DNA from 3 places in the Martinezella sp. CNPSo 3890 genome. Region 1 is predicted to be linked to each of the others. Evidence: riboswitches for the same ligand, from Rfam matches in the RefSeq annotation. Region 1 holds a riboswitch; each other region holds the start of a gene.

What was found. Region 1 has a riboswitch for thiamine pyrophosphate ahead of thiB (thiamine ABC transporter substrate binding subunit). Riboswitches for the same ligand answer to the same signal wherever they lie in the genome.
Region 2: it holds a riboswitch for thiamine pyrophosphate, as region 1 does, so the genes downstream of both, thiC (phosphomethylpyrimidine synthase ThiC) here and thiB (thiamine ABC transporter substrate binding subunit) in region 1, are expected to answer to the same signal.
Region 3: it holds a riboswitch for thiamine pyrophosphate, as region 1 does, so the genes downstream of both, thiM (hydroxyethylthiazole kinase) here and thiB (thiamine ABC transporter substrate binding subunit) in region 1, are expected to answer to the same signal.

Annotation. Positions count from the first base shown of each region.
Region 1 covers NZ_JBXSOR010000015.1:103,065-110,037, forward strand. The annotation lists gene AC13RC_RS26765 (ABC-F family ATP-binding cassette domain-containing protein) at 1-1,755, opposite strand, end outside; gene AC13RC_RS26770 (thiamine diphosphokinase) at 1,758-2,411, opposite strand; gene AC13RC_RS26775 (MarR family winged helix-turn-helix transcriptional regulator) at 2,484-3,011, opposite strand; gene AC13RC_RS26780 (MDR family MFS transporter) at 3,178-4,713, shown strand; TPP riboswitch at 4,784-4,900, shown strand; gene thiB (thiamine ABC transporter substrate binding subunit) at 4,951-5,979, shown strand; gene thiP (thiamine/thiamine pyrophosphate ABC transporter permease ThiP) at 5,990-6,973, shown strand, end outside.
Region 2 covers NZ_JBXSOR010000005.1:283,897-290,869, reverse strand. The annotation lists gene AC13RC_RS15915 (thiamine phosphate synthase) at 1-612, opposite strand; gene AC13RC_RS15910 (thiazole synthase) at 609-1,382, opposite strand; gene thiS (sulfur carrier protein ThiS) at 1,385-1,582, opposite strand; gene thiO (glycine oxidase ThiO) at 1,573-2,550, opposite strand; gene thiC (phosphomethylpyrimidine synthase ThiC) at 2,552-4,378, opposite strand; TPP riboswitch at 4,470-4,602, opposite strand; gene AC13RC_RS15890 (hypothetical protein) at 4,734-5,477, opposite strand; gene AC13RC_RS15885 (porin) at 6,083-6,973, shown strand, end outside.
Region 3 covers NZ_JBXSOR010000005.1:96,397-103,369, forward strand. The annotation lists gene AC13RC_RS15055 (sigma-54-dependent transcriptional regulator) at 1-1,235, shown strand, start outside; gene AC13RC_RS15060 (hypothetical protein) at 1,288-2,898, opposite strand; gene yghU (glutathione-dependent disulfide-bond oxidoreductase) at 3,112-3,987, opposite strand; gene AC13RC_RS15070 (hypothetical protein) at 4,188-4,532, shown strand; gene AC13RC_RS15075 (DUF1127 domain-containing protein) at 4,549-4,695, opposite strand; TPP riboswitch at 4,924-5,020, shown strand; gene thiM (hydroxyethylthiazole kinase) at 5,072-5,875, shown strand; gene thiE (thiamine phosphate synthase) at 5,872-6,507, shown strand; gene thiD (bifunctional hydroxymethylpyrimidine kinase/phosphomethylpyrimidine kinase) at 6,504-6,973, shown strand, end outside.

The DNA.
Region 1 (6,973 bases):
CTTTTCCATCTCCGCGGCAAGACGGTTGAACGTTGCGGCATCCTTGGAAAAGAGGTTCGGATCGGCCATTTTCTTCTCGCGCGTGGCAATCTCGGCCTCCGCCTTGGCCATTTCCTTCGGCAGGTTTTCGAGCGCGAATTTCTGCTTGTAGGAAAGCTTGCCCTTGCCCTTCGAAGCCTCGGAAGCCGACGCCGAAGCTTCGGTCGATTTCGGCTTTTCGGCCGCCTTTTCAGCCCGTCTCCGTTCCTCGATCGCTCCCTTGCGCTGAGCGAGCATGTCGGAATAGCCGCCGGCATATTCGATCCAGCGACCATCGGGCTCTTCCGGATCGGCGGGCGCTATCGTCGAGGTCACGGTACGGTCGAGGAAGTCACGGTCGTGGCTGACGAGGATGACCGTACCGGCAAAGCCGGACACGATTTCCTGCAGTAGATCGAGCGTCTCGATATCGAGATCGTTCGTCGGTTCGTCGAGGATCAGAAGATTGATCGGCCGCGACAGGATGCGCGCCAGCATCAGCCGGGCGCGCTCACCGCCGGAGAGGTTCTTGATCGGCGTGCGCGCCTGTTCGGGCTGGAAGAGGAATTCCTTCATATAGCCGGTCACATGCCGCTGCTCGCCATTGACGAGCAGGTTCTCGCCGCGGCCATCGGTCAGATAGTTGGCGAGCGTATCTTCCGGGTTCAGCTCCTCGCGCTTCTGGTCGAGCGTCGCGATCTCCAGATTGGTGCCGAGCTTCACCGTGCCGCTATCAGGCTCGAGCTGACCCGTCAGCATCTTCAGAAGCGTCGTCTTGCCCGCGCCGTTCGGGCCGACGAGACCGATGCAATCGCCGCGATGCACACGGATCGAAAAGGGCGCGACGATGACCCGCTCATTATAAGCCTTGGTAATCTTGTCTGCCTCGATCACCAGCTTGCCGCTTTCCTGCGCATCGGAAGCAGCCGCCTGTACGGTGCCCAAAGCACCTCTATGGCCGCGGTAGCGCGAACGCATATCCTGAAGCTCGCCGAGGCGGCGCATGTTGCGCTTGCGCCGCGCCGTCACGCCGTAGCGCAGCCAGTGCTCCTCGCGCTCGATCTGTTTGCCGAGCTTGTGCTGCTCCAGCTCCTCGGCCTCCAGCACCTGATCGCGCCAGGCCTCGAAATGGGCAAATCCCTTATCCAGCCGGCGCGAGGTGCCGCGATCCAGCCAGACGGTCGCGGTCGAAACCTTCTCCAGGAAACGCCGGTCGTGCGAGATCAGCACGAGCGCGCTGCGGCTCTTCTGCAGTTCGCCTTCCAGCCACTCGATGGTCGGCAAGTCGAGATGGTTCGTCGGCTCGTCGAGCAGCAGGATATCCGGTTCCGGCGCCAGAACGCGGGCAAGCGCCGCACGGCGTGCTTCCCCGCCGGAAAGATTCTTCGGATCCTCTTCGCCGGTCAGGCCGAGATGCGACAGAAGATAGGTGACGCGATAGGGATCATCGCCAGGCCCGAGGCCGGCTTCGGCATAGGCCGCGACCGTCTTGTAACCGGCAAAATCCGGTGCCTGCTCGAGATAGCGCACGGTCGAAGACGGATGACGGAAGACTTCGCCTGACTGCGCCTCGACGAGACCAGCAGCGATCTTCAGGAGCGTCGACTTGCCGGAACCATTGCGCCCGACAAGGCAGATCTTGTCACCCGGCTCCACCTGCAGGCCGGCACCGGCGAGCAAGGGCGCACCGCCAAAGCTCAGGAAGATGTCGTCGAGTTTCAGAATGGGAGGGGCCAAGATCAGACTCCGGAAAGGTCATAAGGGCGGGCAAGAACGATGGCTCTGCCGCTGCCGAGCGAAAAGCGCACGTCGCCTTCCGCCACATTGGAAATGGTGCGCGACGCGCCGAAGGGCAAATGAAAATCGTGCAGGGGGTAACGGGCATTCTCGATGAAGAGACCCGTCAGGTCGCTGAATCCGAGGACCGAAAACAGCGAGCCAGCCGGCAGCGCCAGCGTGAGTTCACCCGGCGGAAGCGGCACCGCCTCCTCGTCACCGGAGGTCAGCAAGATATCGAAGCCCTTTTCGGCCAAATGCACACCGTAAAGCAGGTGCTGGATCGCGTGATCCGACCGCTCGCCGCCCATGGCACCGGCAAGGATCAGCCTCGTGGCGCCGCGATCGATCGCTTCCGAAACGGCGATCTCGCCATCAGTCGCTGCCTTCGCCGCCGGATAGGGCTGCCTGGGGACATTCGGAAAGGCCCCCTGCAGATCGGCAGGCGTGGAATCGAAATCGCCGACCCACAGCTCCGGCTCCGCCCCGAGCGCGAGCGCATGGCGCATGCCGCCATCGGCCGCGATGAAACGGCTGCCGGAAACCGCATCGCGCAATCGCTCCGTCAGGCGAAGCTCGCCGCCAAGCAGGATGGTGAAGGTGGTGGACTGGCTCATGAGGCAAGCCCATAGCGCAAAGTCGTATCCCTAGGGAAGAGCGCCATGCTCAAGAACAACCGCGCCAACCGCTCAGTCGTCCGTTTCCTTGATGCGCGCCTGGAAAACCCGCTCGTAGCCGCTGACGTAGCGGTCGAACAGCAGCGAGAAATTCTCGATTTCCTCCGGCGTCCAATCGGCGAAGATGCTGCCGATGACGGAATATTTCTGCGCCTGGATCTCCGACAGCAATCGCTGCCCGAGCGCGGTCAACACCACCACGATACGCCGTGCGTCCGCTTGCGATGCCTTGCGCCGCAACACGCCGCGCGTCACCATGTCGGCAACGATGCGGCTCGCCCGCGACGGATCGATCCGCAGCATCTCGGCAATCGTGCCGACGGTGACTTCGCCCGTCTCTTCCGCCCGCCGCACGACATCGAGCACGTCGAGATGAGACAGCTCGAGACCTGGCGCGACGCTCTGAATGGCAAGCCTGCCGATCATGCGGCGACCTGTCAGTAGGCGCATGCGCGTCATCGCATGGCCGATACGCAGGAGATTCTCGTCGTCGGTCAGGGCCTGGGCTTCAATTTCACGTGTATTCGTCGCAGATGTCATCTTTCCACCATATCAGAGGCGGTAAAGAAATAAAACATGCAAACAGCATTCACCTGTTGTTGACATTTATATGCTAATGGCACATATATCTCAACTATGAAAACCGGGCGTCCCGCGCATTCGATCGACCGCGCAACGTTTCGGCCAAGTTCGGATTTCCTGCCCCATGGACATGCAGACAAGCTTCACGCCGCTCGTGGCGGATCATAAGCGGCGGCTTATTCTTTTCCTTTTTCTGATGACCGCCATGTTCATGGCAACGCTGGATAACCAGATCGTCTCGACGGCGCTGCCGACGATCGTCGGCGAATTCGGGCATCTGGAGCGCTTCGGCTGGATCGGATCGGCCTATCTTCTTTCGCTCTCCGCCGTCATGCCCGTCTACGGCAAGCTCGGCGATCTCTTCGGCCGCAAATATGTGATGATGACGGCGATCGCGATCTTCACGGTTGGCTCTGCCGTCTGTGGCCTGGCCGTCTCGATGGATACGCTGATCGCCGCCCGCGTCCTTCAAGGCTTCGGCGGCGGCGGCATCATGGTCTCGATCTTCGCTGTCAACGCCGATCTTTTCGAGCCGCGGGAACGCGCCCGCTACCAGAGTTACTCGAGCCTGGTACTCATGGCTTCCGGCGCCATCGGCCCGGTTCTCGGCGGCACGATGAGCGATCTCTTCGGCTGGCGTTCGATCTTCCTCGTCAACGTCCCGATCGGCTTTATCGTGCTGGCCGGCCTTGCTACCATGCTTCCCTATCGCAAACCGGCCCGACGCCCGAAGATCGACTATGCCGGCGCAATCGTTCTTGCGCTGACAACGACGAGCATCGTGCTTGCCGCCGACGGCAGCGAACTCTTCGGATCTCTGCTGTCGCCGCAGTGCCTGGGCATCATCGCCTTCGGCGTGATCTGCGCTATCGCCTGGGTCTTCATCGAGCGTCGCGCACCGGAGCCCATCGTGCCGATGACGTTGTTCCGCAACCCGACATTCGGCCTTCTGCTGATCATTTCGATCACAAGCGGCGCCGTGGCCATCGGCATGGTCAATTATTTTGCGCTCTTCCTGCAGACGACGACGGGCCTTTCGCCATCGATGGCCGGGCTGCTGTTCATTCTCCTGACCGGCGGCATCGTCTGCGGCTCGCTATCGGCCGGCCGGCTGATTGCCGCGAGAGGGCGCTACAAGCCCTTCGCCGTCGCGAGTGCTGCCTGCAGCGCCATCGCGTTCGGCTCACTTGCCTTCCTGCCTGCCGGTACGCCCATCGTCATCATCGGCGGCCTGATGCTGCTGCACGGCATCGGCATCGGCCTTGCGCAGCAGGTACCCGTCATCGGCGTGCAGAATGCAGCAGCTTCCCGTGACGTCGGCGCGGCAACGGGCGCCGTCACGCTCTCGCGCATGGGCGGCGCCTCCATCGCCATCTCCATCTACGGCGCCATCATCGCCGCCAAACTCGGCAATGTCGGTATCTCCATATCAGGCGTATCCGATATCGAGCAGCTGACGCCGAAGATGATGGCGGCTTTGCCGGAAGCAACCCGCGAGGCGGTCGCCAATGCCTATGCGAGCGCCTTCAGCCCGCTGTTCGTGACCGCCGCCGGCATCTGCCTTCTCGGCCTTTTGACCGCGCTGACGCTGAAGAACGTGCAGCTTCCGGGGGCGACGAAGAAATTAGAAAGCCCGGCGGTCGCGGAGGCTGCCGAGTAAATCGTTCATGCTGCAATCGGCAAGGGCATCATTTCCCTTGTCATCCCTTCGTCACAAGGCTAAATCTGCCGACGCTCTAACGGGGTGCCTTATGTCCTTCGGACATTTCGGCTGAGAGGCTTTCACCGGCCAACCCGCGGAACCTGATCCGGCTAACACCGGCGGAGGGATTAGACGCGTGACGAAATCATAGCGCCCTTTTCCCCTTCAAGACGAAACCAAAAAGGAGGCGCTGTCATGCAACACCGTTCGCTATTGTCATTCTTCGCAGGCCTGGCCTTTGCCGCCGGAACGTCGTTTTTTGCCGCCCAGACGGCCGAAGCAGCCGACAAGACTCTGACCATCTACACCTATGAAAGCTTCACCGCCGACTGGGGTCCGGGCGCCAAGGTCGAGGCCGCTTTCGAGAAGACCTGCGGCTGCACGGTCAATTACGTTGCCGTCACCGATGGCGTGGCGCTTCTCTCGCGTCTGAAGCTGGAAGGGACGGGCACCAAGGCCGATGTCGTTCTCGGCCTCGATACCAATCTCATCGATGAAGCGAAGGATACCGGCCTTTTCGATGCCAGCGGCGTCGACACCTCGGCCCTCAAGGTTCCCGGCGGTTTCAAGGACGATGTTTTCGTGCCCTACGACTACGGCCATTTCGCCGTGATCTATGACAGCCAGACGGTCAAGAATCCCCCCAAGAGCATGAAGGATCTCGTCGAGGGCGATCCCAATCAGAAGATCGTCATCGAGGACCCGCGCACCTCGACGCCGGGTCTCGGTCTGCTGCTCTGGGTCAAGTCGATCTATGGCGACAAGGCCGCCGATGCCTGGACAAAGCTCAAGGGCCGCATCCTGACTGTCACTCCCGGCTGGTCGGAAGCCTATGACCTCTTCACAAAGGGCGAAGCGCCGATGGTGCTCTCCTATACGACGTCGCCTGCCTATCATATGATCGAGGACAAGACCGACCGCTATCAGGCAGCCGCCTTCTCGGAAGGGCATTACATCCAGATCGAGGTCGCCGGCCTCATCAAGTCCTCGCCGAACAAGCAGCTTGCCCGCGACTTCCTCAAATTCGTGATCTCCACGGGCTTCCAGGACATCATCCCGACAAGCAATTGGATGATGCCGGTTTCAGCCACTTCGGAGCCGCTGCCGGACGCCTTCAACAAGCTCGTGGTGCCCTCGAAGACCTTCCTGATGAGCCCCGCCGATGTCGACAAGAACCGCAAGACCTGGATCGACGAATGGCTGGCCGCCACCAGCGGCAACTGATGCCTTGACGATACTCACGGCACCAGAGCGAAGACGCGCCATTTCCGGCGGGGCAGTCAACCTCGCCGGCATCGTGCTCTTCGTCGGGATCGCGGTGCTCGTTCTGCTCGCCGCCGGCATCGACTCCGGCGGTACCAATCCGCTGGCAGATCCCTACTTGCTGCGCGTCCTGCGCTTCACGCTGCTGCAGGCGGTGCTCTCGACGCTGCTTTCCGTTGTACTCGCTATTCCGGTCGCGCGCGCATTGGCGCGCCAGCCGCGCTTTCCCGGCCGCCTTTGGCTCATCCGGCTGATGGCCGTGCCGATGGGCCTGCCCGTGCTGATCGGCGCGCTCGGCCTGCTCGGCATATGGGGCCGGCAAGGTCTGCTCAATCAGGCCCTCGCCACTCTCGGCCTGTCGCAACCTATCAGCATCTACGGCCTTGCCGGCATCCTGCTTGCCCATGTCTTCTTCAACATGCCGCTCGCCAGCAGGCTGATGCTTGCCGGGCTGGAACGTGTTCCTGCGGAATATTGGCTTGTGGCCGGCGGACTCGGCATGCGGCCCGCCTCGGTCTTCCGCTTCATCGAATGGCCCGTCCTGCGTGGCCTCATTCCCGGCATCGCCGGGCTGATCTTCATGCTCTGCGCCACCAGCTTCACACTGGTCCTGATCCTCGGCGGCGGTCCGGCTGCGACAACGCTGGAAGTGGCGATCTATCAGGCGCTGCGCTTCGATTTCGATCCCGGCCGCGCCGTCATGCTGTCGCTTCTGCAAATCGTCGTCACTCTCGTCATCCTCGGCGCCATGACATTGTTTCGTGCCCCTGACGATCATGGCCTCACCAGCGGCCGCGCGCTGCGGCGCATCGATGGGCAGGCGCCTGCCCGTCGATGGATCGATGCCGCTCTGTTGTCGGCGGCCACGCTCTTTCTCGGCCTGCCGCTCGCTTCGGTCGTCGTCACCGGCCTTGAGGCGAACCTCTTCAAGCTCGCCGGCCAGCCGATCTTTCTG
Region 2 (6,973 bases), on a different contig from region 1:
TCAATTTGGAGGCAGCCGCCGCGTCGCGTTCAGCCATTCGAGCGTCCGCGATTCGGGGTCTGGATTGCGAGTAATATCTGTCACGACTGCCGCGACATCGGCGCCGTGCTCAAATACGCTCGCAAGACGCTCGACCGTCAGGCCCCCTATTGCGACAAGCGGCCGATCGCCGATGCGAGCCTTCCACTCGCCGATCCGCTCAAGGCCCTGGGGCGCCCAGGGCATCGCCTTGAGGACGGTCGGATAGATCGGTCCAAGCGCTATATAATCGGGTTCGGCGGCAAGTGCCGTCTCCAATTCCGCCTCATCATGCGTCGAAAGCCCCAGCTTCAATCCGGCATTCCGTATGGCGGAGAGATCGGCGGAAGCGAGATCCTCCTGGCCGAGATGGATGAAATCGCAGCGCTCCTCGATCGCGAGCTGCCAATAATCATTGATGATCAGCTGGCATCCATGCGCGGCACAGATTGCCTTCGATTGGCGAATTTCGGCGCGAAGCTCTGCCTCGGTGCGGTCCTTGATCCGCAACTGCACCAGTCTGACGCCGAGCGGCGCCAGCCTCTGTATCCAGGCGGCGCTATCGACAATGAGGTAGAAGGGATCGAGCCTCACGAGAAAACCGCCTTTCCGATGACGGGTGTCGATGGCACGGCCATGTCGCGCGGCTCCAGCATGCCGGCGCCAAATGCCTGCCTGCCGGCATCGATTGCCTTGGCGAAGGCTTCCGCCATCGCGGCCGGATCGCCAGCCCCAGCAACCGCTGTATTCAGCAGCACGGCATCGAAGCCAAGTTCCATGACGGTCGCCGCATGCGACGGCCTGCCGATGCCGGCGTCCACGATCAGCGGTACCTCGGGAAAATGTGCCCGCATCGAGCGCAGGGCGGAGACGTTGAGTGGTCCCGCCGCCGTTCCGATTGGCGCGCACCAGGGCATCAGCACCTTGCATCCAGCTTCCAGCAGCCGCTCGGCGACGATGAGATCGTCCGTCGTATAGGGAAAGACCTCGAATCCCTCTCCGGTGAGGATTTTTGCCGCTTCCACCAGCGCGAAGACGTCTGGCTGCAGCGTATCGTGGTTGCCGATCACCTCGAGCTTGATCCAGTTGGTCCGAAAAACCTCGCGTGCCATTTTCGCCGTTAGCACCGCTTCGGATACGCCGTGGCAGCCTGCGGTATTGGGAAGGACGCGAACGCCGAGTTCACGAATCATCTCGAAGAATGCACCGCCATTGCGCCCGCCTGCCGTTTCCCTGCGCAGCGACACGGTGACGATCCCGGTTTGCGAACGTTTGGCGGCTTCCGCCAGTACGGCCGGGGAGGGGTAGCGCGCCGTACCGAGAAGAAGGCGCGATGCGAGTTGGGTTCCGTAGAGTTCAAGCATGATCAGCCTCCCTGCATTGGTGTCAGGATTTCGATCCTGTCGTCGTCGGTTAGGGTATGGTCATCGCGCTCGTCGCTATGGACAAGCTCGCCGTTGACGGCGGTTGCCAGCCATTCCCCCTCATATTCGAGCGCAGTGAGAAGCTGCGAGAGCGTGGTTGCTTCGATAATCTGGGTTTCGCCGTTGATGATCAGGCGCATTGGCGACTCCTTTCGTTGTGTCCGGAAAAGACGAGATCGGCGGCTTTCTCGGCCATCGCCGGTGCCAGCAAGAAGCCGTGACGATAGAGGCCGTTGACGAATACCGTCCCTTCCTCGCGCGTTACGCGGGGAAGATTGTCAGGAAAGGCAGGTCGGATGCCGGCGTTTGTTTCCATCACGGCGGCTTCGGCAAAGGCCGGGTGCAGCGCATAGGCTGCATTCAGGAGCTCCATCAGCGAACGGGCGCTGATCGGCCCTTTGAAATCGGTCTCGATCATCGTCGCGCCGACCATGAACAGGCCGTTGCCGCGCGGCACGATATAGACGGGAAAACGCGGATGCAGCAGGCGGACGGGGCGCGAAAGCGAGATCTCGTCGCTTTGCAGATAGAGCATTTCGCCGCGCACGCCGCGCAAATCGCGGATGCGGCCGATGCTGGCAGCCCCCGTGCAGTCGACGATGTCGGAGAAGCCATCGTCATCCAGGTGTCCGTCGACAAAGGTGACGCCTTTTGCAGATAGATCGTCCTTCAATGATTGCAGGATCTCGCGGGGATCGAGATGCGCCTCCTGCGGAAAGAACAGGCCCAGGCGGAACCGGCCGGCAAGCGAAGGCTCAAGGGCGGCGATTTCGTCTTCGCCCACCCAGCGATGGCCTGTCGTGCGGCTGGCGAATCGCTTCAGCTCGTTTTGATCGCGGTTCGGCGCAACGACGAGCGTTCCGTTGCGGACGACCTTGCCCGGCAGAATCGCGTCCCATCGATCGGCGGAATCACGACCGCGCTCGAGCACAGCCTCATCAGCGCTTTCCCGCTCGCACCATGGCGCCAGCATGCCGCCGGCAAGCCAGGAGGCGGCGCGATGAAAATTCCGGCTTGGATCCGAGATCGTGACCTCTGCTCCGCGCCGGATCAGCTCGTGAGCGACTGTGAGGCCGGCAACGCCGGCCCCTTTGATGAGGATGCGCATGTCACTCGGCCGGCTGAGCGGGGGCTTCGACCGGCATATAGAGATCGCCGCCCTCCCGATATTTCGCCGCCATCGCTTCCAGCCCTTCCTTCTGTGCCTCCGCGCGGATGTCATGTGAAATCCGCATCGAGCAGAATTTCGGGCCGCACATCGAGCAGAAATGCGCGACCTTGTGAGCTTCCTTCGGCAAGGTTTCGTCATGGAAGCTGCGGGCGGTATCCGGATCGAGCGACAGGTTGAACTGATCCTCCCAGCGGAATTCGAATCTTGCACGCGACAATGCATCGTCGCGGACCTGAGCGGCCGGATGACCCTTGGCGAGATCGGCGGCGTGGGCGGCAATCTTGTAGGTGATGACGCCGGTCTTGACGTCGTTGCGGTCGGGCAGGCCGAGATGCTCCTTCGGAGTGACGTAGCACAGCATCGCCGTGCCGAACCAGCCGATCATCGCAGCGCCGATCCCGGAAGTGATGTGATCGTAGCCCGGGGCGATATCCGTCGTCAGCGGCCCAAGCGTGTAGAAGGGCGCCTCGCCGCAGACGGCGAGCTGCTTGTCCATGTTCTCCTTGATCTTGTGCATCGGAACATGGCCGGGGCCTTCGATCATTACCTGACAATCCCTGGCCCAGGCGATCTTCGTCAGTTCGCCGAGCGTTTCGAGCTCGGCAAACTGCGCGGCATCGTTGGCATCGGCGATCGAACCGGGCCGCAAGCCGTCGCCGAGCGAGAAGGAGACGTCATAGGCCCGGCAGATGTCGCAGATTTCCTCGAAATGCTCGTAGAGGAAGCTCTCCTTGTGGTGATGGAGACACCACTTGGCCATGATCGAGCCGCCGCGCGAGACAATGCCGGTGACGCGGTTGACGGTGAGCGGGATGTAGTGCAGCCGCACGCCGGCATGGATGGTGAAATAGTCGACGCCCTGTTCGGCCTGCTCGATCAGCGTGTCGCGATAGATCTCCCAGGTCAGTTCCTCCGCGATGCCGCCGACCTTTTCCAGCGCCTGATAGAGCGGCACCGTGCCGATCGGCAGCGGCGAATTGCGGATGATCCATTCGCGGATATTGTGAATGTTGCGGCCGGTCGAAAGATCCATGACGGTATCGGCACCCCAGCGCGCTGCCCAGACCATCTTCTCGACCTCCTCCGCCATGGAGGAGGTGACTGCGGAATTGCCGATATTGGCGTTGATCTTCACCAGAAAATTCCGGCCGATGATCATCGGCTCGCTTTCGGGGTGATTGATGTTGGCCGGGATGATAGCGCGGCCGGCTGCGACCTCCTGGCGAACGAATTCAGGCGTGACGTGATCGGGAATATGCGCGCCGAAGCTCTCGCCGTCACGGACCAGCGCTTCGGTCTTGGCCTTGCGGCCGAGGTTCTCGCGGATGGCGATGAATTCCATTTCCGGGGTGATGATGCCGGCGCGCGCATAGGCGAGCTGAGTGACGGCCTTGGCATCCTTGGCGCGCAGCGGCTGGCGTTTGGCCGGAAATTCCGGTGTCAGCCGTTCGCCGGTGACGAAACCGTTGTCTTCGGGACGCACATGGCGGCCCTCATAGGCCTCGACATCGCCGCGGGCGAGCACCCAGTCGCGGCGCAACTGCGGAAGGCCCTCTTCGATGCGGATATCTGCACCTTCGACAGTATAGGGGCCGGACGAATCGTAGACGATAACTGGCGGCTCGCCCGATGTCGGATGGACGCTGATTTCGCGCATCGGCACGCGGATATCGGCATGGATATCCCCGGTGATATGGATTTTCCGAGAGGCCGGCAGCGGGCCGGTGGTGACGGTCGGAGTGAGGTTTTTTGCGGCAATGTTCATGGTGTGAGGCTCCAAGTTGCAGTTGGAGACCCAGTCAATCAGCCGGAATGATGAAAAGACGCCGGCATGGAATCCAGGCGGGAATCCGAAGCCTCGAGCGCTTGCACCGTCCCTACGCCAGTATGAACTGGATCAGGTTCAACGGGTCACTGCGCCCACAACCGGCAGAGCCGTATTGTTCAGCAGTATCTCAGCCCCTTGCCGGGACCCCCCTGGTGAATGTCAAAAGGCTATGCCTTACTCTTGTCCTCTGTCAACCCCGCAGCGGCGGTCGCATTTTTCGGGAGATTGACCATTGCCGCGCCCATCGAACTGCAACTTTATCGCGCAGATCATCGTGCGGACTTGTCGCTCCTTAGTAACGTGGTGTGGTATTGCCGACGAAGCGATGGGGGCCGGTATGGGACAGCTTGCTCGCGGTATCGAGCCAGATCTTGCCGCCGAGTGCGCGCCAGCGGTGACAGAAGGCGAAGTCCTCGCTGAGATAGATCCCCGTTCCCTCCTCGACCATGCATTCAAACAGGGCGTATTGGGTGCTGGGCGAGCGTTTGGTGCTGGGATAGGCGTGGATTGCGTTGTAGCGCAGCTCCGGATAGGCCGCGATCATTCTTTCTATGACGTTGCGCTTGATCAAAAGCATGCCCGTACCTGCATAGATGGCGCTGACGAAATCGCCATCACGCTCTGCAACCTGGCCGATAAGTGGTGTACCGACATAGTGAAGTGCGGCCGCCGCAAGTGTTTCGCCGTCTGCTGAATTGATGCGGGCCGCCGTCTGCCAATCATAATCCTTGATCGGATACATGGCGGCGACCACATCCTTATCGGCTTCCAGAAGTCTCATGACCTGATCGGGCTCGAAGCTGATGTCGGCGTCGATGAAGAGCATATGGGTCGCCGTTGTATCGTTCAAGAAGGACGAGACAAGCGTGTTTCGGCTGCGGGTAATCAGGGCGTCATTGCCGAGCAGAGCCAGCGTCAGCTGTATGCCCGCGTGCGCTCCCGTCTGCATCAGTGAGAAAATGGACTGCATGTAGTCCTTGGTAACGAGGCCGCCGAAGCAGGGGGTCGCTATGAAGATCAGCCGGTTCTCATTCATTCGCGATTTTCCCTCTCCGATGGCGCGAGTCGCCGGAATCTAGGAAAATTCAATATTTCTGTGTGTAGCGAATTATTGAATTTCATTGCTGATCTTTGCTCAAACCGACCGGTCATTGTGCCGTGGAATTCCCGATGGCCATATCATGACCAGATCGGGCAGCCACGGTCGTCATCGACCGCCGACATCGCGGTGGCCTTAAATGCGGTGACGGCCCTGACTGGCAGGCGTTCTCGTGAACAGGGACATCTTTGCGATCTCTGCCGGTGCCGCCATGACCTGCGGTCGCCAGTTGCATTTAAGCAACAGAGGCCAAGACTAACGTCCCAGCGCCCTTCATATAATTGACAAACATACGGGCTGTTTGTAAATCCAATACAGGACATAAGTTGTCTTACGGTCGAGCAATCGGCCGGATCGGTAGAGGCATTTCAAAACCTTTTACCGCGGGGGTAATCATGAAGGTTCGAGGGGACTCAAGCCAACATCAGGTGCGTATTTGCCGGGCTGCCCGGTCGTGTTTAGACCAAACCGATCCCCAGGGCAGTGTTCCAGTTCTACGCTCGCGGTAAAATAGAAGTGCATAATACAACCAGGAGTTTAAAATGAACATCAAGAGCCTTCTTCTCGGCTCCGCTGCTGCTCTGGCAGCAGTATCCGGTGCCCACGCAGCAGACGCGATCGTCGCCGCTGAGCCGGAGCCGCTGGAATACGTTCGCATCTGCGACGCATACGGTGCTGGCTACTTCTTCATTCCGGGCACGGAAACCTGCCTCAAGATCGGCGGCCGCGTCCGTACCGAAGGCGAATGGTACGATGCCTACAACCCGAACAGCAAGAACGGTACGCTTTGGCATACCCGCGCCGAGCTGAGCCTCGACACCGCGACCGACACCGAGTACGGCCCGCTGAAGACCAACACGGTCATCCGTTGGGACTGGAACGACGGCAACTCGACCTCAACCAAGCTGCTGTTCGCCAACATCAGCCTCGGCGGTTTCCTGGTCGGTAAGGCCGATTCGCAGTATAACTACTACATCGGCTACGCCGGCGACGTCATCAACGACGACGTGATCTATGACGGTCCGTACGAACTCAACCAGTTGACCTACACCTACGATGCCGGCAACGGCTTCACGGCTGTCGTCTCGGTTGAAGACTCGAACTCCAGCGGCTCCGGCGCCTCCTACGGCTCAAGCTGGTGGTCTGACGACAAGGGCAACCACTACGCTCCTGACGTCGTTGCCGGTGCTGGCTTCAAGTCCGGCGCATGGGGCTTCAAGGTCGTCGGCGGTTATGACTCCATCGTCGAAGAAGGCGCCATCAAGGCTCGTGTCGATGCCGACTTCGGTACCTTCTCGGCCTTCTTGATGGGCGGCTGGAACACGGACGGCGACAAGCTGAACAAGTACGCCGGCACCAACCTCGATCGTTCGGCTTGCCCGGCTAACGATGCATCGAAGTGCGGCTGGGGTGACTGGGCTGTTTGGGGCGGC
Region 3 (6,973 bases), on a different contig from region 1:
TTGCGGGTGTTGTCGTCTCCGATATCCGCATGCCGCAGATGGATGGACAGCAGCTCTTTGCCCGCATCAAGACGCTCGACGCTGATCTACCGGTCATTCTCATGACGGGTCATGGCGATATTCCGATGGCGGTGCAGGCGATCCAGGACGGCGCCTATGATTTCATCGCGAAGCCCTTCGCCACGGACCGGCTGGTGCAAAGCGTGCGACGCGCGGCTGAGAAACGAAGGCTCATCCTGGAGAATAGGGCATTGCGGCAAGCGGCGGAGCAGGCGCAGGGCGATCTGCCTCTGATTGGCCAGACACCCGCCATCGAGCGGCTGCGCTATACGCTGCGGCAGATCGCTGATACGGATGTCGATGTACTTGTCACGGGCGAGACCGGCAGCGGCAAGGAAGTGGTGGCGAGCCTGCTGCATCGCTGGAGCCGGCGCGCGAAGGGTAATTTCGTCGCGCTGAACTGCGGCGCCCTGCCCGAAACCGTGATTGAAAGCGAGCTGTTCGGCCATGAGCCCGGCGCTTTTACCGGCGCGCAGAAAAAGCGCGTTGGGCGCATCGAATATTCCAGCTCCGGCACCCTGTTTCTCGACGAGATCGAAAGCATGCCGCCGGCGATCCAGGTGCAGATGCTGCGCGTGCTTGAGATGCGCGAGGTGACGCCGCTCGGCACCAACGAAGTCCGCCCTGTCGATCTTCGCGTCGTGGCGGCGGCGAAGGTCGATCTCGCCGATCCTCGCCAACGCGGCGATTTTCGCGAGGATCTCTATTATCGCCTCAACGTCGTCACACTTTCCATTCCGCCACTGCGTGAACGGCGCGATGACATCCCGCTGCTCTTCGGCCATTTTGCCGATCGCGCCGCCGGCCGCTTCAAGCGCGAGGTGCCGGTCCTATCCACAGCAGTGCGCCGCCATCTGCAGCAGCACGACTGGCCGGGCAACGTTCGCGAACTCTCGCATTTTGCCGAGCGCTTCGTGCTCGGCCTCGAATCGGCAACAACGGCAAAATCCGGCGAGGTACCGGCGGCGGACGAAGGTTTGCCCTTGCCGGTTCGAGTAGAACGTTACGAAGCCGAACTCATTCGCGCAACCCTGTCGCAGAACAATGGCGATGTGCGCCGTACTATCGAAGCGCTCGGCATTCCCAGGAAGACTTTCTACGACAAGCTCCAGCGGCACGGCATCGTCAGAGGCGATTTCGCTGGTTTTGACGGGGGCGAGCGCCGAGGTTCGTGATCCATCGCCAAGAGCGGACTATGCCAGCTGAAGCGGGTTTCCACCACGCGCTTCAGGCACTGCGGCGCATCTCCTTGATGTTGGAACCGGCGCTTAGTCGAGCCGCTGCCTCGGCGGTGCGATCCAGAACCAGCATCGCTTGCGCGATCACCGTCGCAAGCGCTTCATCGCTCTTGGAAGCAGCCACGACCAGCGGCGCGCTCAAACAAATTCTAAGGGCACTTGCCGGTACATCACCAAAATCGGCGCAGCGAACGGGCTGCCCGAGACGCACGGACGCAACCCCATCACCGTCGATGGCCAGCTCCTTGTAGACCGCCGCCATTTCCGTCGCAGTCAGCATCGCGCCATCCGTGCAATTGCGCAGGTAGAACGAGAAAATGGAGGGAATCTCGTCCCAGCGAAGAGCCGATGATGCGCCCCCCAGTTCACGCCTGTCCAATGGCCGGCTGTGCAAAGGCTCGAAGGCCGGATCGTTCGCAAGACGATCAGAGACGGCGTCGGCAAAGGCGGACAAAACGGCGACCACGCGATCTTCAGGAATATCCAGAAAACGTCCGAGTTCGAACAGCGCGGCTTTCCAGCGTAGCAGCAGGCCGAAATTGGCTCTATCCGGCAAGATATCGCGAGCGGCCCAGCCCTCCGGCCACTCTGCCTTTCCGCAATAATCCGCCAAGGCCGCTGGCAGTGCGCACGATTTGAAGCGCTCCGACATTTGGGGCGGGCAGAGAAGCGCCCCGCTGAAAATCGGTCCGGCAAGGAATTTCGAACCCGTGAGCGCGACCATGAAGCCATGGGCGAGATATGCGCGGATCGTCGCCGCCGACAGGCGAAACTGGCAGGCGTCGATCATGATATCCAGCAACGGACCGAAGCGCTGCTTCAGACGCAGAACGGTCCCGAGACCCGGGGCCAGCAGGCTGGTTTTCGAAACGTCCGTGACCACAAGCAGGCATCTGAGGCCGGCTGCGCGGGCAAGTTCGATGAGGCCGCGCAACTCCTCCTCCACCTCGCTCTCGGTGCGAAGAGAGCCATCCTTGTTGCGCACAGCAATGGCGGCGTTGCGCGTCGCGTCGCCCGCCCGCAATTCCTCACCCTTGACAACAGCTCGCTCGCTGCTGACGCGGCTCATGAAATGCCGCCCGGCCGACGCCGTCATGACGCCGCTGCCCGTCTCGTTCCCCATCAGCGTGATGGTCATCAGGGCACGTTCGTCCTCGCCTGCCAACAGCGAGGCCGAAAAAAGATGGATGTCCGTGCCCGATGTGGCCAGAATGGCATCGATCCGCGGCTGCGACGATTGGCTGAGGCCAAGCAAGCGCAGCAGATTGTCACGCACGCGCCCGATTTCGCGGTCGTAGATAGCCTTCGGCGAGCTTGTTTCCATCTCCTGCGTCAAATCCGCGTAATAGGATTCGACCGCGACAAAGGCGGCGGCGGAGATGGTCGATGCCGTCGACGAACCGAAAGCGAGATCTTCGGGTCGGGGCGAGGGGCCATAGCCATACATGTTGAGCCCGCTGACCGGATCGCAATCCAGCCGTTCGTCGCCGCCCGACACCAGATGTTTCAGAAGCGCACCCCTCGCCTCGCCTCGCTGCTGCGACGACGCACCCGCGGTCACGTTCTCATCCAGGGTACAGTCGTCAGCAATTTGCTGCATGGAGAAGCATTCCTCTTTCGCCGAACTCGAAAACGCTTCGCAGGATCGCGCCGCGCTCTATGCCGAGCGACGGACCCTCGGCAGCCGAACTTTATGCTTCGCAAGGTGGAGCGAGGCTGACTTGTCGAGACCGGCAACGCCGGTGGCAAGAGCAATAAAAAGCTCGCGATCCGGAGGACCGCGAGCTCATTTCAGCAAAAGGGAATTGTCGTATCAGCCAGCGGCTTCCAGCTTATCCTGCGTCTTCGTCTCGAAGTCGCTGGCATCGTGGCGCTCACGCAGCTGCTCGGATGGATCGCCCGACATGCGGTTGACCATGCGGCCGCGCTTGACGGTAGGACGCGCGTAGATTTGCTCTGCCCAGCGCTGAACATTCTTGTAATCCTGCACCTGCAGGAACTCGGCCGCGCCATATTGCCAGCCTTTGACCAAGCCGCCGTACCACGGCCAGATGGCAATATCGGCGATCGTATAGTCGCTGCCGGCGATATATTCGCTTTCGGCCAGCCGACGGTCGAGCACGTCGAGCTGACGCTTCACTTCCATGGCGAAGCGATCGATCGCATATTCGATCTTTGTCGGAGCATAGGCGTAGAAATGACCGAAGCCGCCGCCGAGATAGGGCGCGCTGCCCATCTGCCAGAACAGCCAGGAAATGCATTCGGCCCGAGCCGGCTGCTCGGTAGGCAGGAAGGCGCCGAATTTCTCGGCGAGATACATCAAAATCGAGGCCGATTCGAAAACGCGGACCGGCTTCGGACCGCTGCGGTCGAGCAAAGCCGGGATCTTCGAGTTCGGATTGACATCGACGAAACCGCTGCCGAACTGATCGCCCTCGCCGATCTTGATCAGCCAGGCATCATATTCCGCGCCGCTGTGACCAAGTGCCAGCAGCTCTTCGAGCATAATGGTGACCTTCACGCCATTCGGCGTTCCAAGCGAATAGAGCTGAAGGGGATGACGTCCCACCGGCAGTTCTTTCTCGTGAGTCGGGCCGGCAATCGGGCGATTGATATTGGCGAACTGGCCGCCATTGGCCTTGTTCCAGGTCCAGATTTTCGGCGGCGTATATTCGGCAGAACCGGTCATGGGCATCCTCCTTTTTCGGGAATCGAATTTGGGCGATCTTCGATGTAGCGCGCTACATAGGTCGCACATAGGGGCCGCTCTTCATTTTTGCGAGAGGAGAATGCGCACACTTTAATGCGGAAGCGCTCCTGCCGCTTGGGCTGAGCTGCGTCGCCTCATTTCCAAGTTAGGTCATTGCCAATCTTCTGGAGGTCCATGAAATGAAAAAGCCTGCCGCGGGAGGAGGAGCGGCAGGCTTTTTACAAGAACCGAACAGCGGATGGGAGGAGGAGTTCCGCTATTCCTGCAGCCGTCCCTGGGAGGAGGATAAGGACGTCTGCGAAGCGAAGGGATGCGGGAGGAGATGCATCGCTTCGATGAGAAGAACATACCAGTCTTTTGCTCAGTTCATAGGCATTTCTTTGCAAGGCAGTTATGCGCCATGCGAAAAGCAGAGAGCTAAATTGATGCAATCTTCAGCAAGCGCGGCGAAAAGGAACGGTGATATTCATAAAGCAAAAGCGCCTGCTCAAGGGAACAGGCGCTGGCATAATTCAGCTTTATAAGGAGCCGGTGCGGCCGTTAGCGAGCGATCGCTGCGCGGGCAACATTGCGGATTTCGCCGCGATCGATACCCAGATCATGCAGTTCGCGCGTGGACATACGGCCCAGTTCGGCGACCGTCTGACGATACTTGCGCCAGTTATTGAAAGAGCGTGCTACGTTCATGATGATCCCCTTTCCTTGGGCTTTCGAAGCTGAGCGGCCGTGCTTGGCGCTCCCGTCGCTTCGATGAGAAATATATAGTCGAAGCCCACAGGTTTTTGCAGAGCTAAGGGATCACTCCACCTATGCATCCATCGCATGGGTCGCCGAGAAAGCAGGCAATCTCACTCGCCAGCATGACTTTTGTAATTTGCTGGTGACAGCGCCGTCTTTGTCTGCGAAAAGAAGAGAGATGAGAGACAGGGGCGTCCGCCATCCGGCGGGCTGAGAAGCACCCTTCGAACCTGAACCAGATCATGCTGGCGGAGGGAGTCGCTCGGGACCTCGTAAAGTACCAGCACGTCGTCCCTGTGCGTCTCGCCCGCCTGAAAGGGGCGATATGCAAGACCAGACAACTGCAGGCAATCTGCTTCGCACCATGCGGGCTAACCCTCCGCTGGTGCAATGCATCACCAATTTCGTCGCCATGAATATCGCGGCCAATGTGATGCTTGCCGCCGGGGCATCGCCGGCAATGGTACATGCCGAAGAGGAGGCCGGCGAGTTTGCCGCTATCTCCGGCGCGCTGACGATCAATATCGGCACGCTCTCGTCCGGCTGGCTTGCGGGCATGCTGAAGGCTGCCCGGTCGGCAAACGAGGCGGGCAAGCCTTGGGTCCTCGATCCCGTCGCCCATTATGCGACCACGTTCCGCCGCAAGGCGGTCGCGCAATTGATCGAGCTAAAGCCGGCGATCATTCGCGGCAATGCATCCGAGATCATCGCGCTTGCCGGCGGCACGAGCCGCGGCCAGGGCGTCGATAGCCGCGACGCCGTCGAACACGCGGAAGATTCCGCCCGGCAATTGGCGGGAAAGCATGGCTGCGTCGTTGCAGTTACCGGCGTTACGGATTTCGTGACTGACGGGCGGAGGGCAAAGCGCATCGCCGGCGGTTCGTCATTCATGCCGCAGGTGACGGCCCTCGGCTGCTCGCTGACCTGCCTCGTCGGCGCCTTTGCCGCAGCAACGCCGGATGATCCATTCGATGCGACCGTTGCGGCGCTCGCGGTCTTTGCCGTCGCCGGCGAACAGGCCGGAGCGGCTGCAGACGGGCCGGGCTCCTTTTCCTGGCGCTTCCTCGACGCCCTCGCCGGCCTTAGCCCGGAAGTGCTGGATCGCAATGCAGGGATATCGGCGGCATGAAAGACTTCGATCTCTCGCTCTATCTCGTCCTCGATCCCATGCTGTGTGCCGATCTCGGCATGATTGAAACCACCCGTGCAGCCATTGCCGGCGGCGCAACCATCGTACAGCTGCGCGACAAGCATGCACCGACAGCCGCCATGATCGAGACGGGCCGCGCCCTCAAGGAAATCCTGCACAGAACGAATGTCCGGCTGATCGTCAACGACAATGTCGAGGCTGCCATCGCCATTGGCGCCGATGGCCTCCACATCGGACAGGAGGATATGAATGCCGCCGAAGCACGCCGCCTGATCGGGCCGGACATGATCCTCGGCCTCTCGGTGGAAACGGAAGCTCTCGCTTCCTCCATAGATCCCGGCATCGTCGACTATGCCGGGATCGGCCCGGTCTTTGCCACGCCCACCAAGCCCGATCACAAGCAGCCGATCGGCTTCGACGGGCTTGCACGCATCGTCAGGCTATGCCCCGTTCCATCGGTCGCGATCGGCGGCCTCAAGGGAGAGCATGCCGCAAGCGTTTACTCGGCCGGAGCCGATGGTCTCGCGGTCGTCTCGGCCATATGCGGCCAACCGGACCCGCAAGCCGCGACAACTGTCATCGCGAACACCATCAAGGAGGCTCGCCAATGATCCGCAATGTCTTATCCATCGCTGGCTCCGATCCCTCCGGCGGCGCTGGCATTCAAGCCGACCTGAAGGCTTTCTCTGCCCGCGGCGTTTATGGAATGGCAGCGCTGACTGCCTTGACCGCGCAAAACACGCAAGGCGTCTCCGGCGTCCATCCGGTGCCTCCACATTTCGTGGCAGACCAGATCAATGCGATCTTTGCCGACGTCCATGTGGATGCCGTCAAGATCGGCATGATCGCCAATGCCGCCATCGCCAGTGCCGTCGCGGACATTCTGGCGCGACATCGCGATGTACCCGTCGTCCTCGACCCGGTCATGATCGCCAAGGGTGGCGCCGCCCTACTGGCTGCCGATGCCGTTGACGTGCTGACCACGCGGCTGCTGCCGCTGGCGACCGTCGTTACACCGAACCTGCCCGAAGCTGCTGCGCTGTTGCATGACGTGGAGGCGAAAAGCCGCGAAGACAT